2 regions of the Cupriavidus sp. USMAA2-4 genome follow, and region 2 is predicted to be linked to the other one. Evidence: predicted binding sites of a transcription regulator. Region 2 holds the regulator's gene; the other holds the start of a gene.
The links. Region 2 encodes FNR, which switches genes on or off when oxygen is low (the NO sensors DNR and NnrR bind a similar motif). Its sites were predicted from a motif close to TTGATNNNNATCAA; they were not measured.
Positions count from the first base shown of each region.

Region 1: the regulator FNR is predicted to act here: its motif matches at 3,543-3,556, upstream of BKK79_RS01765 (hemerythrin domain-containing protein).

Region 1 is NZ_CP017748.1:373,726-381,045, reverse strand. Features, by position in the region: rRNA gene BKK79_RS01775 (23S ribosomal RNA) at 1-37, opposite strand, end outside; rRNA gene BKK79_RS01770 (16S ribosomal RNA) at 367-1,898, opposite strand; partial or broken gene BKK79_RS41415 (hypothetical protein) at 2,435-2,614, shown strand; gene BKK79_RS01765 (hemerythrin domain-containing protein) at 2,877-3,446, opposite strand; gene BKK79_RS01760 (tripartite tricarboxylate transporter substrate-binding protein) at 4,337-4,588, opposite strand; gene BKK79_RS01755 (GlsB/YeaQ/YmgE family stress response membrane protein) at 4,678-4,929, shown strand; gene BKK79_RS01750 (hypothetical protein) at 5,158-5,439, shown strand; gene BKK79_RS01745 (methyl-accepting chemotaxis protein) at 5,481-7,320, opposite strand, start outside.
Region 2 is NZ_CP017748.1:4,152,496-4,159,815, forward strand. Features, by position in the region: gene ccoG (cytochrome c oxidase accessory protein CcoG) at 1-1,079, shown strand, start outside; gene BKK79_RS18490 (hypothetical protein) at 1,202-1,420, shown strand; gene BKK79_RS18495 (hypothetical protein) at 1,417-1,662, shown strand; gene fnr (fumarate/nitrate reduction transcriptional regulator Fnr) at 1,738-2,463, opposite strand; gene BKK79_RS18505 (sulfite exporter TauE/SafE family protein) at 2,544-3,302, shown strand; gene BKK79_RS40415 (hypothetical protein) at 3,329-3,709, shown strand; gene scpB (SMC-Scp complex subunit ScpB) at 3,915-4,820, shown strand; gene rluB (23S rRNA pseudouridine(2605) synthase RluB) at 4,825-6,717, shown strand; gene rimP (ribosome maturation factor RimP) at 6,963-7,320, shown strand, end outside.

The sequences.
Region 1 (7,320 bases), 720 kb from region 2:
GCCAAGGCATCCACCACATGCACTTGTTCGCTTGACCCTATAACGAGTGTGTCTCAAGCTCGCGCTTGAAACGCTCATTACAGGTTGAGTTCTCGCATTTGTGCCGTATTCCAAGTCATCTTTCGATCACTTAAATACTTTGGTTGATACAATCACAACCCGGTATCGTGTTGGTTACTTCAGCCTCTCATCAAGGCTTCACGACACCTTTACTACATCCCATATTGTTAAAGAACAGCCGAATTTCTTCGCTTGGCAATGCCAAATGCAAGCGCTCGATATCAAGCACTTGCATTTGGCCATGTCCTGGCCGCAACAACAAACAACCGATAAGTGTGAGTGCTCGACTCGGAATGCACGCTCTGGAAAGGAGGTGATCCAGCCGCACCTTCCGGTACGGCTACCTTGTTACGACTTCACCCCAGTCATGAACCCTGCCGTGGTAATCGCCCTCCTTGCGGTTAGGCTAACTACTTCTGGCAAAACCCACTCCCATGGTGTGACGGGCGGTGTGTACAAGACCCGGGAACGTATTCACCGCGGCATGCTGATCCGCGATTACTAGCGATTCCAGCTTCACGTAGTCGAGTTGCAGACTACGATCCGGACTACGATGCGTTTTCTGGGATTAGCTCCCCCTCGCGGGTTGGCAACCCTCTGTACGCACCATTGTATGACGTGTGAAGCCCTACCCATAAGGGCCATGAGGACTTGACGTCATCCCCACCTTCCTCCGGTTTGTCACCGGCAGTCTCTCTAGAGTGCCCTTTCGTAGCAACTAGAGACAAGGGTTGCGCTCGTTGCGGGACTTAACCCAACATCTCACGACACGAGCTGACGACAGCCATGCAGCACCTGTGTCCACTTTCCCTTTCGGGCACCTAATGCATCTCTGCTTCGTTAGTGGCATGTCAAGGGTAGGTAAGGTTTTTCGCGTTGCATCGAATTAATCCACATCATCCACCGCTTGTGCGGGTCCCCGTCAATTCCTTTGAGTTTTAATCTTGCGACCGTACTCCCCAGGCGGTCAACTTCACGCGTTAGCTTCGTTACTGAAGAAATGAATCCCCAACAACTAGTTGACATCGTTTAGGGCGTGGACTACCAGGGTATCTAATCCTGTTTGCTCCCCACGCTTTCGTGCATGAGCGTCAGTCACGTCCCAGGGGGCTGCCTTCGCCATCGGTATTCCTCCACATCTCTACGCATTTCACTGCTACACGTGGAATTCTACCCCCCTCTGACGCACTCTAGCCTTGCAGTCACAAGCGCCATTCCCAGGTTGAGCCCGGGGATTTCACGCCTGTCTTACAAAACCGCCTGCGCACGCTTTACGCCCAGTAATTCCGATTAACGCTCGCACCCTACGTATTACCGCGGCTGCTGGCACGTAGTTAGCCGGTGCTTATTCTTCCGGTACCGTCATCCCTCCGGGGTATTAGCCCAAAGGATTTCTTTCCGGACAAAAGTGCTTTACAACCCGAAGGCCTTCTTCACACACGCGGCATTGCTGGATCAGGGTTGCCCCCATTGTCCAAAATTCCCCACTGCTGCCTCCCGTAGGAGTCTGGGCCGTGTCTCAGTCCCAGTGTGGCTGATCGTCCTCTCAGACCAGCTACTGATCGTCGCCTTGGTGAGCCTTTACCTCACCAACTAGCTAATCAGACATCGGCCGCTCCTATTGCGCGAGGCCTTGCGGTCCCCCGCTTTCACCCTCAGGTCGTATGCGGTATTAGCTAATCTTTCGACTAGTTATCCCCCACAACAGGGCACGTTCCGATGTATTACTCACCCGTTCGCCACTCGCCGCCAGACCGAAGTCCGCGCTGCCGTTCGACTTGCATGTGTAAGGCATGCCGCCAGCGTTCAATCTGAGCCAGGATCAAACTCTTCAGTTCAATCTCTGTGTGGTTCCGCGCAGTTGCCTGCGCAAACCTCGCTCTTTCGAGCGGTCGCTCACTCTCAGAAAACTGACTGGCTCCGTCCGAAGACGAAACCAAACATGTTTACTGTGCGAGCACTGATAACTTGCAAGCTAGAAGACCGGGGTCTTCCGCATTCATTATCAAGCACCCACACTTATCGGTGTTTGTTTGTTAAAGAACCACCCTCTCGGGCCACATCCGGCTTTGCCGGTTTGCGTTGCCGCTGCGTTATGTCTGCAGCGAAGGAACGAGACTATAAAGAATTTTTCGAGATCAATCAAGCGATTTCTAGAATTTCTTTATTCGGACGCCGCACTCATTCGAGCCGCGCCAATCCTGCCATTCCCTCCCCGTCACGCGGTGCGCTGCGAGCGAGGGAGCGAATACTAGTCCCTCGATGACTGACTTGCAAGCCGAAAAATGAAAAGCGTCGCTTTTGACACTTGAACGCCGGGACACCGATCCGGGTGAGAACGGCGCCGGCTGGATGTATCCGACGCCAACAAGCACTGCGAGGACATGGTTTCCACTTCCCTCCGAGACAGGACGCCCGGCATGCCTGGCGCGTTCTCGTCGTCTGCACGCTGGCCTTCACCGTCCGCTTCATGGTCTGGATGATGTCCGGCGTCATCGCCCCTCCTGAAGCAGCCTTCGGCCTGAACGCCACCGAGTTCGGCCTGCTCGCTGCCGCCGTACCCCGTCGCCGAAGCGACAGATCCGCCAGGAAAGGCTGACAGCACATCATTGCCTATCGGCATCGGCGGCATCGGCTCCTGCGTGACGTTTCAAAGAGCAGGAAGCTGAATCCGGTCGAGTACCGCCTCAATATCTGAAGAGTCGACCTGAAGGAGCAATGCACTCCGCCAGGATCATTCTCCCGGCTCCTATGATTCAGAGGCGTTCATCGGGCCTTTCAATTGATGCCAGGCTTCTTTTCACGCGATCAAGGCCCTAGTGCACTTCCTGAATGGGCGCTCTCGCATCACGCTCGATCTGCTTGCGCAATGCCGTGAAGCGCTCCTGCACACTCTCCCCAAAGAGAGGATCGGGGCTGCCTGGAACGGTAGCCGCGACTTCCGCCCAGTCCTGCTCGGTCAGCAGTTGCGCTGCGCGCGGCATGACGTGCCTTTCCTCGGTGGAAAGATGATTGCGGTAGTACACGAGATACATGGCCACAGCCGCTTCCAGGGCCGCGCGCGACGTGATCATATCCCGCTCCGCTTCATTGAGACGGCTCAGGAATTCCTCGCCCACCGTGGCAATCACGCGATGCTCTTGCAGAAGCCGGCTGACCACGATCTGCATGCCGGGATCCCGCTCGACGAGCAGGGCGTACGCGACATCCTCGCGCGGATGGTGGACACGATCGCCAAAGTTCCGCATGTAATAGATGATCTCGCCCATCAAACCATAGTTCGGCTGCGCTCCCCGGTGAAAGGCGATCACCTGCTCTTCCAGCAGATCGAGCAGCGTGGAGAAATGGATATGATCGGCATGCCAAACGGCAAGTTGGTCGGTCATGGCGTGCTCCAGGGAGACTGGTCAGGTAAGCGATCCGGCTCGAAGTTAACTCAACAAACCCCGATTTCAACAGTAGTCCCCCGCCACGTTTTGAGGATGATGTAGATCAACAGTGGGCTTCGCTCATTCCCCGCCCACTTCCGCTGGCGCGTTGCCCCTTGCTCGAATGTCGACAGGCATATCGAACTGACGAAGGCTTCCAGCGCAAGCCGCGGGCGCAACAGCATCTTCCGCCCGCGGGCCGCGAATGGGGCAAAGGACAGTGGCCGCGCCGCCAGGCTCGCGGGCTCGCGTAGTGCAATGAAACACCATCGTCTCGAGACCCGGAGACCCGCCACTCCACGACAGGTCCATTGCGCCGGGCCACCTGCTGCGGCCTGCCCCTGGCGTGCCGTCGGCTCGCCACGCTGGTTGCCCGCCACCGCGCCGGCGCCTGGCGGGCACCGGGTCACTGGTCGATCTCGCGCAGCGCGCCGTTCGTTCGCAACGTCGCGGCAAGCACGGCTGGCCGGGTGGTTGCGTTGATCCACCTTCCACTCAGGCGGCACGTGGACATCCCCAACCTTGGCGGCTCCGACGCCCCCACCCACACACGGCAGCGATTTCCCCTTCTGCGCGGCAGCGACGATGGCATCCCTCGATCCCTGGCATCCTCGCACCAAGAATGATCATTTATTACTACGTAATACGTATTGTTTAATACTTTTCGAAACAATCTTTAGACATAATTATGCTTCTGTCTAACTATTGGCACGGATCGAGAGATCCATCATCGTTGCCACGACCGCCGATGGGCTCTCAGCATCCTCCAGCACGTCCTGTGGCTATGACGATCGAGGCCGCGGTGCCTCGCGCATCCCGCTTGAGCACCCGGCCCCGCTCTTCTTCCCTTACTCGGGCTTCACACCCGAATCGCGGATCACGCGCGCCCACAGCCGCGCCTGCCCTTCGATCCAGGCGGCGAACTCCTCCGGCGAATTGCCATAGGGTTCCAGCCCCTGCAGCCTCATCTTCGCCATCACATCGGGCTGCCGGAGGGCATCGGCGATCGCGGCGTTCAGTTTCTGCACCAGATCCCTTGGCGTGCCAGCCGGAGTGAACAGCGGCACCAATCTACGACGAAGACCGGGAGGTCTCCTCATTCCCGCCAGATCCCGCCACCGGCCCGCACAAATTCACCTAGAGTGATGTCTGATGCGGTGCCACATGGACAACAGCCAGGAGAACAACGATGCAACATGGCCTGATTGCTTGGCTGGTGATCGGTGCGGTCGCCGGATGGCTGGCGGGGGTGCTGGTCAAGGGCGGCGGCTTCGGACTGCTGGTCGACATCCTCGTCGGGATCGTCGGCGCCATCGTCGGCGGCTGGTTGGCCGGCCTGCTGGGCATCTCGTTCGGCGGCGGCATGATCGGCTCGATCATCACGGCGGTGATCGGCGCCGTGGTACTGCTCTTCCTCCTCCGGCTGATCAAACGGGCCTAGGCGCCACCGGCGCCGGCCTCAGCGCGATTCCGTCGCGCGGAAGAGCTGCAGCCTATATCGCCGCAGGACATCGCCTGCATCGACCTCGCTCCGCGGGCATCCTGTTGCCGTCATTGCCATTCACGCTGCCTGCCGAAACTGGCAGCAGCGCGTCTTGTCGTGCTTGATTTCGCCTCGATACTGTATATATTTACAGGTACTGTATGGATATACATGCGCGAGGCCATCATGGAACATCTGGTCCGGGTGCAGAACGAATATGACCGCCAGGTCCTGGCCTGGCTGCGCCGACGCATCGGCGACGCGGCGCTGGCCGAGGCTGCCAGGCGGCTCGGCGGCGAACGCAAGCCATATCTGTCCAGCCTCTGCCGCGCGCTGTCGATCCGGCCACCCGCACGCGTGGATTTGCGAGCCGAGGCGCGGCGTGCCGACCTCGCCGTCGGCGAGCGCTACCTGGCGCGCATCCGCACCATCCTCGGCGCATCCGGACAGGCCTCACGGGCCCATTGAGCGCCAATCGGGCGCCCGTGCCGTGCTCCCGGCATCCGGTGTCAGGCCTGCAGCAGTGACGCAACCGGTACCGGTGCGTGATCGAGGTGGAAGCGGCCGACCAGCGCCTCCATCCGCTCGGCCTGCTCCTTCAGCATCGCGGCGGCGGCGGCTGCCTGCTCGACCAGCGAGGCATTCTGCTGCGTCGCCTGGTCCATCTGCACCACGGCCTGGTTGACCTGGGCGATGCCGCCGCTCTGCTCGGCCGAGGCACGGCTGATCTCGGTCATGACGGTGTCGACGCGGGACACCGCCGTGATCGCCTCGCCGATGGTCTGGCTGGCCTGCTCGACCAGTCCGGCGCCGTGCGCCACGCGCTGCGCCGACTGCGCGATCAGCGCGGCGATCTCCTTGGCCGAGGTACCCGCGCGTTGTGCCAGGTTGCGGACCTCGGCCGCCACCACGGCGAAACCGCGCCCGTGCTCGCCCGCCCGGGCCGCCTCGACGGCGGCATTGAGCGCCAGGATATTGGTCTGGAAGGCGATGCCGTCGATCACGCCAGTGATGTCCTCGATGCGGTGGGAGTCGGCCGCGATGTGCCGCATGGTGTCGAGCAGGTGCCGGATCGCGTCGCCGCCACGGCCCGCGACGCCGGCCGCCTCGGCCGCCAGCGTGCTGGCCTCGCCGGCATGGCCGGCATTCTGTTTCACGATGGCGGTCAGCTGTTCCATGCTGGCCGCGGTCTCCTGCAGCGAGGCCGCCTGCTGCTCGGTGCGCTGAGACAGGTCCAGGTTGCCTTGCGCGATCTCTCCCGCAGCCACCAGCACCTGCTCCGCGCCGGCGCGCGTCTCGCGCACGGTGTCCTGCCAGGAGCGCAGCAGGACTTGCAGGTGGCGCCGGATATCGCTGAATTCGTCGCGCCCGCGCACCACCAGTTCGGCGCGCAGGTCGCCCGCGCCGATCCGCTCGACCCAGGCGGCGATCCCGCGCAGGTCTTCGCCCACGCCACGGCAGAAGCCCGCGAACAGGTAGAAAGCGGCGCCGACGGTGAGCAGCGCCAGCGCGCACATCCACGCCAGCTTGTCCTGCACCGCGCCGATACGCGCTTCCAGCATGGCATGGGCACTGGCGCCGAAGGCGCGATTGGTCGCGCCGATGGCGTCGATGGCAGCGGTGGCCTCGTCGAAATACGCCTTGGCCTCGATGCGGATACCGTCGCGGCCCAGCAGCCTGTCCTTCAGGGTCACCGAGAATCCATCGACCGCCGCCAGGCGCGCCTTGGCCGCCTCCACCTCGGCGCGGTAGCCTGGCGCGGCCGCGCTCACGCGCTCGGCGTCGCGCCTGACCGTCTCCACCGCCTCCTGTATCTGCTCGCTGAGCGCGCCCAGCCCGGCCTGCTGCGCGCTCTCGGCGAAACCGCCCTGGCTGATGATGGCGGTACCGCGGCCGCGCGCCAGCGCGGTGAACTCCGCCAGCCTGGGCATGGTCCCGAGCATCAGGTTGATCAGGTAGTACGACCCCGCATCCGGGTCCAGCGCCAGCTCCGAGCGGTCGCCGAGATCGCCCACATAGAGCCGCAGTTGCCTGACCAGTGCGCTGTGCTGCGCGAACAGGGTGGACGCCGGTGCCTGCAGGCCTTCGGTCTTGAGGGTGCGCCATGCCTCTTCGAGGGCGCCGGCCTGGGCATCGAGGCCGAAGCCGCGCGCGTCGGCCGCGAGCTGCGCCGCCTGCTCTCCGGCACGCGCGTCGGCTGCCTCGTAGGTGGCCCGGAAGGCAACGTTGCCTGCCTGCACCGCCGCGGCGGCACCACGCCGGATCTGCACCTGGCGCATCATCTCCAGCGCACGCTCGACCGCGGCGAGCCCGCGCACCTCGGCGCGCGCGGTCTTCAGCTCGGCGAGC
Region 2 (7,320 bases):
CCGAGATCTTCATGTGGATCGAGCGGCATGTCGAAGGCGATCGTTTCGCCCGCATCCGCCTCGACGGCGATCCGTGGTCGCTGCGCAAGCTGCGCATCAAGGCGACCAAGCATCTGCTGTGGATCGTGGTGGCGCTGTGGACCGGTTTCACCTTTATCGGCTATTTCGCGCCGATCCGCGAGCTGGGCGGGCAGGTGGCTGCGTTCGCGCTCGGGCCCTGGCAGGCCTTCTGGATGCTGTTCTACGCCTTCGCCACGTGGGGCAACGCGGGCTTCATGCGTGAGCAGGTGTGCAAGTACATGTGTCCCTACGCGCGCTTCCAGAGCGTGATGGTGGACCGCGACACCTTTGTCGTCACCTACGACAGCGGCCGCGGCGACCCGCGCGGCAGCCGCTCGCGCAAGGCCGACCACCGCGCCGCTGGGCTTGGCGACTGCGTCAATTGCAGCATCTGCGTGCAGGTCTGCCCGACCGGCATCGACATCCGCGACGGCTTGCAGTACGAGTGCATCGGCTGCGGCGCCTGCATCGATGCCTGCAACCAGGTGATGGACAAGATGGACTACCCGCGCGGGCTGATCCGCTACACGTCGGAGAACGCGATGCGCAAGGGCTGGTCGGCCCAGGCGACGCGCAAGCGCCTGCTGCGTCCGCGCGTGATGATCTATTCGGCGATCTGGCTGGCACTGCTGGCGGGCTTCGCCATCTCGCTGTCACTGCGCACGCCGCTGAAGGTGGATATCATCCGCGACCGCGGCAGCCTCGGGCGCGAAGTCGAGGGGCGCTGGGTGGAGAACGTCTACCGCCTGCAGCTGATCAATACTAGCGAGGCGCCGATGCAGTTCACCATCCGCGCCGACAGTGCGGAACTCGGCAAGCTGCGCGTGGAGTCCGACGGGGCGACCGGCGAACTCGCACCGACCTCGAACCGCCTGCTGGCCATCCGCGTGCGCGTGCCGCTCGAGCAGGCGCGGCAGGGCACGCACAAGATCCGCGTGACGGTGCAGGGCGGCCAGGAGGAGGGGCATGTCGTCGAGGTGAACCAATCGACCAGTTTCATCGTGCCGCGCGACCTGTAGGGCGTGCGGAGGGGATTGCCGCAGGGCAGACAAGCGGGGCGGCCACGATGCCGCCGTGCGTAACAGCAAGGAGCGAAGCCATGCAAGGACCCGCCCGACAATCATTGACGGACGCCGGCACGATGCAGCAGGCCGTGCGGCCGTGGTGGAAGGAACCCTGGCCCTGGCTGCTGATGAGCGGGCCGCTGGCGGCGATGGCCGCCTGCGGCGTGACCATCTGGCTGGCGATGACGCATCCCGACAAGCCGATCGAGGAGGGCGTCAGCCGGCACGGGCTGGTGGTCGAGCGGCAGGGCGCGGCGCGGGCAGTGTCCGGCGCGACAGCCACGGAGCGGCCATGAGACTGCGCTGGCTGATGTGGGTCCTGTGGCCGGCCTTCCTGGTCGCCGGTGTGGCAACCGCCGCGGTGTTCTCGCTGGTGGATCCAAGCGATCTCAGGCTGTTCGGGCGGCCGGTCGAGGCCTCGCGCGAGGCGGTCTACACCATCGGCTTCCTGCTGGCCTGGCTGCTGTGCTCGCTGTCGAGCGCCCTGACCTTTTATACGATGCCGGTGCGCCTCGGCGATACCGACGAACTGGAGTAGGGGATGCGCGCAGGCCGAAGGGCTGGGCAGAACGGGGCCTGTCGAAGGCGCCGGATGCCTGCGCCCTCGGCTTGGTCAGCAGCTCTTGCCGTAGATCTGCTTGATGCCGGGTACGTCGACCAGCTTGACGTGGCGCTGGCGGATCTGGATCAGCCCGGCCTCGGCGAAGCGCGAGAACAGGCGGCTGACGGTTTCCAGCTTGAGGCCGAGATAACTGCCGATTTCCTCCCGGCTCATGCGCAGCACGAACTCGGTCGACGAGTAGCCGCGTTCCGACAGGCGCTCGGACAGGTTGACCAGGAAGGCGGCCAGGCGCTCCTCGGCGCGCATGGAGCCGAGCGTCAGCAGCATGACCTGGTCCTGCGTGATCTCCTTGCTCATCATGCGCAGGAACTGCTGCTGCAGCGACGGCACGGTGGTCGACAGGGTCTGCAGGTCGTTGAAGCGCATCACGCAGACCTCGGTGTCTTCCAGTGCGGTAGCATCCGACGCGTGCTGCATCTCGCCGAGGCCGTCGAGTCCGACGACTTCGCCCGGCAGGTGGAAGCCGGTGATCTGCGAGCGCCCGTCTTCCATCGTCACGTGTGTCTTCAGGGTGCCGAAGCGCACCGCGTAGACTGCGCTCAGGGGTTCGCCGAGCCGGTAGAGCGTCTCGCCCTTGTGGACTCGCACGCGTTCCTTCACCAGCGAGTCGATCTTTTCGATGTCGTTGCGGTTCATGCCGACCGGCACGCACAGGTGTCCGAGCGAGCAGGACGAGCAACGGGGCGACATCGCGGTGACGGGGATGGAATTGAGCAAGCCGGGGCCTATTGTCGTTGAGCTGCGAGGGCGCAATTTCTGCATTTTACTGTGTGAAGGCATCCGAAGGGGAGCGAAAGTTGACTGCGGCGGTCTTTTTCAGTGTTTTTCTGCTGGCCTTGCTGGGTGGCGTGCACTGCGCAGCCATGTGCGGCGGCATTGCACTGGCGGTCGAGCGGCCGCAGGCGGAAGCGCCGGTCGTCGTGCTGCGCAGGCCGCGGGACTGGTTGCGTGAACAGTTATCCATGCATGCGGGGCGGGTGGTGACTTACATGCTGCTCGGTGCCGCGCTGGGCGCGGTCGGCGCCGGTGCCTGGCGAGCCCAATACCTGCCGCTGCAGCGCGGCCTGTTTGCCGCTGGCAGCATGGTCCTGCTGGGCACCGGCCTGTGGCTGCTGGCCGGGCGCGCGCCGCAGTTCGCCGCGCTGGAGCGCTTGGTGGCGCGTGGGGCCGGAGCCCTGGCAGGCCGCCTCCGCGGGCGGCGCGCCGGTGCCCCGTCCGCCCCGATTCAGGTCCGCCCGCGCTTGCTCAGGCGTTTCGGCATCGGTCTGGCGTGGGGGCTGGTGCCGTGCGGCATGGTTTACGGTGCGCTCACCCTATCGTTGCTTGCCGGCAACGCGTTGTCGGGGGCCTTGCTGATGGGGGTATTCGGTCTCGGGACCTTGCCCAACCTGCTGATGTTGTCCGGCCTGTCCGGCGCGTTGCGCGGCTGGTCGCGCCGGCCCTGGGTGCGCGTCGGTGCCGGCGTGGCAGTGATGGGGTTTGGTGCGGCCGGGCTTGTGCGGGCGGCGATGTTGCCGCACACGCTCGCCGCACACGGCTTCTGTGTGGTGTTCTGAAGGGGGTTCTTCTGTTTTGGTGATGCGTGAGGCACTTTGTCGGGTGTGCCGAAGGCGCCGCGCTGGTGATCGGCGGTTGCAGCGCCGGGCCGGAATGCCCTACAATCGGCAGCATTGCAGTATCTATCGCGCTGGCGCTGCCGCGCGCATGGCCGGGCAACTCGAACGGCCGTCCTGAGGCCAGTCCGGGCAGAATGTTGCTGACGGACGTAGCCACCTCGCAGCAAGCCATGCCGGTTGACAAGATCTCCGGTTCAAAAGACCGGCTGGGCGTTGCGCGACGGGAGGTGCGCAACACCGTGCGGATGACTGCATCGTTCTTGCGGCGGAAGGGGTTGGACCCGTTCGCGCCGATCCGCCGCTCCAGAAGGGCGGTGCAACGCAAGAGGCCTTTCGGCCGGCGCTGAGGCCGGCAGCAGGGCAATTCTCCGCCGGACTGACCCGGCAACCCGAAGCAGAATAAGATGGGCGCGCGGCTTTCATGCGGACGGCATGCCGGCCGGCCGCGCAATGAGATGGCGATGGCGCTTCGGCCTCGCTGGATCCGAAATCCCCGAATCCTCCGGCGGTCCGCCGGGGGCAGGTGCAAAGACAGGCTGCACACATCCGTATATGAATACCCAAGAGGCGAAAATCGTCCTCGAGACTGCGTTGATCTGCGCGCAGGAGCCCTTGCGCGTGGCGGAACTGCGACGGTTGTTCGCCGATGAGGTGGCTGCCGACACCATCCGCGTGCTGCTGGACGAGTTACGTCTGGATTGGCGTGATCGGGGCGTGGAACTGGTGGCGCTGGCCAGTGGCTGGCGTTTCCAGAGCCGGCCCGGCATGCGCGAATACCTCGATCGCCTGAATCCGGAGAAGCCGCCGAAATACTCGCGCGCGGTGATGGAGACGCTGGCGATCATCGCGTACCGGCAGCCGGTAACCCGCGGCGACATCGAAGAGATCCGCGGGGTGACCGTCAGCACGGAGGTGATCAAGCGGCTCGAGGACCGCGAATGGATCGAAGTGATCGGCCATCGCGATGTGCCAGGGCGACCCGCGCTGTACGCGACCACCAAGGCTTTCCTCGATGATCTCGGCTTGCGTACCCTGGACGAGTTGCCCCAGCTGGAGGATGCGCAAGCGCAGATCCAGGCGGCCTTGCTGGACCAGCAGGCCATTGACTTCGAGTCGCTTGGCCAGGCCGGCGTGCCCGCCGGGCAGGATGCGGAGGGGCAATTGGCCCTGGATGGCATGACGGTCGCCGAGGCCGGCCGTGTCGCCGGCGGCCTGGCGCCGGCGACGCTTACCGAGGCGATCATCGAAGCCGCACCTGGGCAGGTTCCCGCCGGGTTTGACGCCGTTCCCCAGGCTGTGCGGCAGATACCTGAGCCAGCCAGCCATGCCGCCGAGGCGTCCGCGCGGACGCCGGCCGACGGCGTACCCGATACCGAGACCGCATCCGCCCAGCCGGCCGATGCTCTCACGCCGGCAGACGGCGAGCGCGATGCGCGCGACGAGCGCCTGCCTAACTGAACCCATGCAACATCCGATTGTGAATACTTTGTCCGATTCTGTAGAGCAAGACGTCCGCCACGCGGATGCGCCGGGCAGCGATGCCGGCAGTGCGGCCGAGTCCGGCGCATCTCCCGAGGGCGGCGCACGCCGCAAGGGCCTGCGGCGCGGCTTGCGCAATCTGGTGGCGAGCCGCCGCCAGGCGGCGCAGGATCGAGAGGCCGGCCGTGGCGCGGCGCCCGAAGGCGGCGATGCCGCGCCTGGCGAGCCTGCGCCGGCGGCGTCGGCTCAAGGCGGCAAGTCGGCAGGGCGCAGCCGCGGCAAGCGCAAGGCTGCAGCGGTCGACGCGGAAGCCGAGGCCATCCGTGCCGAAGCGGCACAGGCTGCGCCGGGCCAGGACGGGCAGCCGGTGCCGGCCGCGCCGGGTGGCCGCGAAGGTGGTGCGCGCAAGCGCAGGCCGGGACAAGGCCAGCAGGGGCGGGCGGCAAAGCCGGCCGGCGAGTCGGCCAAGGCCGGCGGCCGCCCGCAGGCCAAGGGCAAGGCCACGCAGCCGCGTCAGGGCGCGTCCAAGGGTACTGGCAGCCCCGACGATCTGTTCCGCTTCGTGATCTCGGACCAGTTCGACCAGGAAGAGACCGTGGTGCCGCGCACCAAGGCGAAGCCGGTGCGCGAACTGTCGGCCGACGATGATGCGCCCAAGCTGCACAAAGTGCTGGCCGATGGCGGGCTGGGTTCGCGCCGCGAGATGGAAGAACTGATCCTGCAGGGGCGCGTGTCGGTCAATGGCCTGCCGGCCCATATCGGCCAGCGCATCCTGCCGACCGACCAGGTCCGCGTCAATGGCAAGCTGATTGCCCGCAAGATTTCGAGCAAGCCGCCGCGCGTGCTGCTCTACCACAAGCCGTCCGGCGAGATCGTTAGTCAGTCGGATCCGGAAGGCCGCCCGACCGTGTTCGACAACCTGCCGCGCATGAAGACCGGCAAGTGGGTCGCGGTCGGCCGCCTGGACTTCAACACGGAAGGCCTGCTGATCTTCACCACCTCCGGGGACATCGCCAACCGCTTCATGCATCCGCGCTACGGCGTCGAGCGCGAGTACGCGGTGCGCACGCTGGGTGAGCTGGCCGAGTCCGATCGCCAGCGGCTGCTGCACGGCATCCAGCTCGACGACGGTGAGGCGAGCTTCCTGCGCATCGCTGATGGCGGCGGCGAGGGCATCAACCGCTGGTACCACGTGGCCCTGACCGAGGGGCGCAACCGCGAGGTGCGCCGCATGTTCGAGGCGGTGGGGCTGACGGTGTCGCGCCTGATCCGCACGCGCTACGGACAGTTTCTGCTGCCGCGCGGACTCAAGCGCGGTCGCTGGCACGAGCTGGAGGCCGAAGAGGTACGCGCGCTGATGAGCGGCATCGGGCTCAAGCTGCCCGGCAAGGGCGAGCAATCGAGCAAGGGGGTGACCAAGGTCGGCGGCCGCAAGCAGCGCGAGGAAGCGGCGCTGGCAGGTATGCCGATGCCGACCGGCATGGACGGCCTGCCGCGCTTCGAGCGTGCGGCAGGCGGCCGGGGCAATGGTGCCGGCCGTGGCCAGCCGGACCCGATGCAGACGTCGATGGGGTACATCAGTCACGGTCCCACCCTGCTGACTTCGCATTCCAAGCTTGCCAGCGGCGTGAGCCTTCCCGGTGCAGCCATGCCGGTGGGTGGCAACAAGGGCGGCAACAAGGGTGGTGGGCGCGGCAAGGCTGGCGCCGGCGGCGGCGGTGGTGCCGGTCGCCAGCAACAGCAGCGACGTGGCGGCGATGTGAACGGCAACGTGATGCCGAAGGCGGCCAAATCCGGTGGCGCCAACCGGCGCCCGCGTGGTCGTAGCGGCGGTGGCGGCGGTGGTGGTGGCGGCCAGCGCGGCGGAAACCGCTGAGGTGCGGTGAAAGGCGCAAAGCCGGGTGGCGTGGCTGCCCGGTCGGCCTTTTGCCTTTTGCACATAATCTGCGTATAATCCAAGTCTATTCAAAAGTGTCATCCTCAGATGGGTGAGCGAATGATGGGCATTGCGCCCATTTTTTTTTGCTCCATCCGGTTTCTCGTTTCGGGGGTGGCGCGGCGAGCCGAAGCGGATGCCGCACGGCCCGCGATCGTGTTTGAAGGCCATTACTCGGGAATACAGTGCATCTGGCAGATTTGATCGAAACCACCCTGAACGGCATGGGGTACGAGCTGGTCGAGCTCGAGCGTGCCCCGGCAGGATTGCTGCGCGTGTATATCGATCAGCCTGAGACGGGCATCGTCATCGAGGATTGCGAGAAGGTCAGCCGGCAGTTGACGCACGTGCTGACGGTCGAGAACGTCGACTATGAGCGCCTCGAGGTGTCGTCTCCGGGGCTGGACCGGCCGCTCAAGAAGCTGGCCGACTACGTCCGCTTCGCCGGCGCGCAGGCCAGGGTCACGCTGCGCCTGCCGGTCGACGGGCAGAAGAACTTCGTCGGCGTGCTGCAGGCACCGGCCGGCGAGCTTGGCGCCGAGA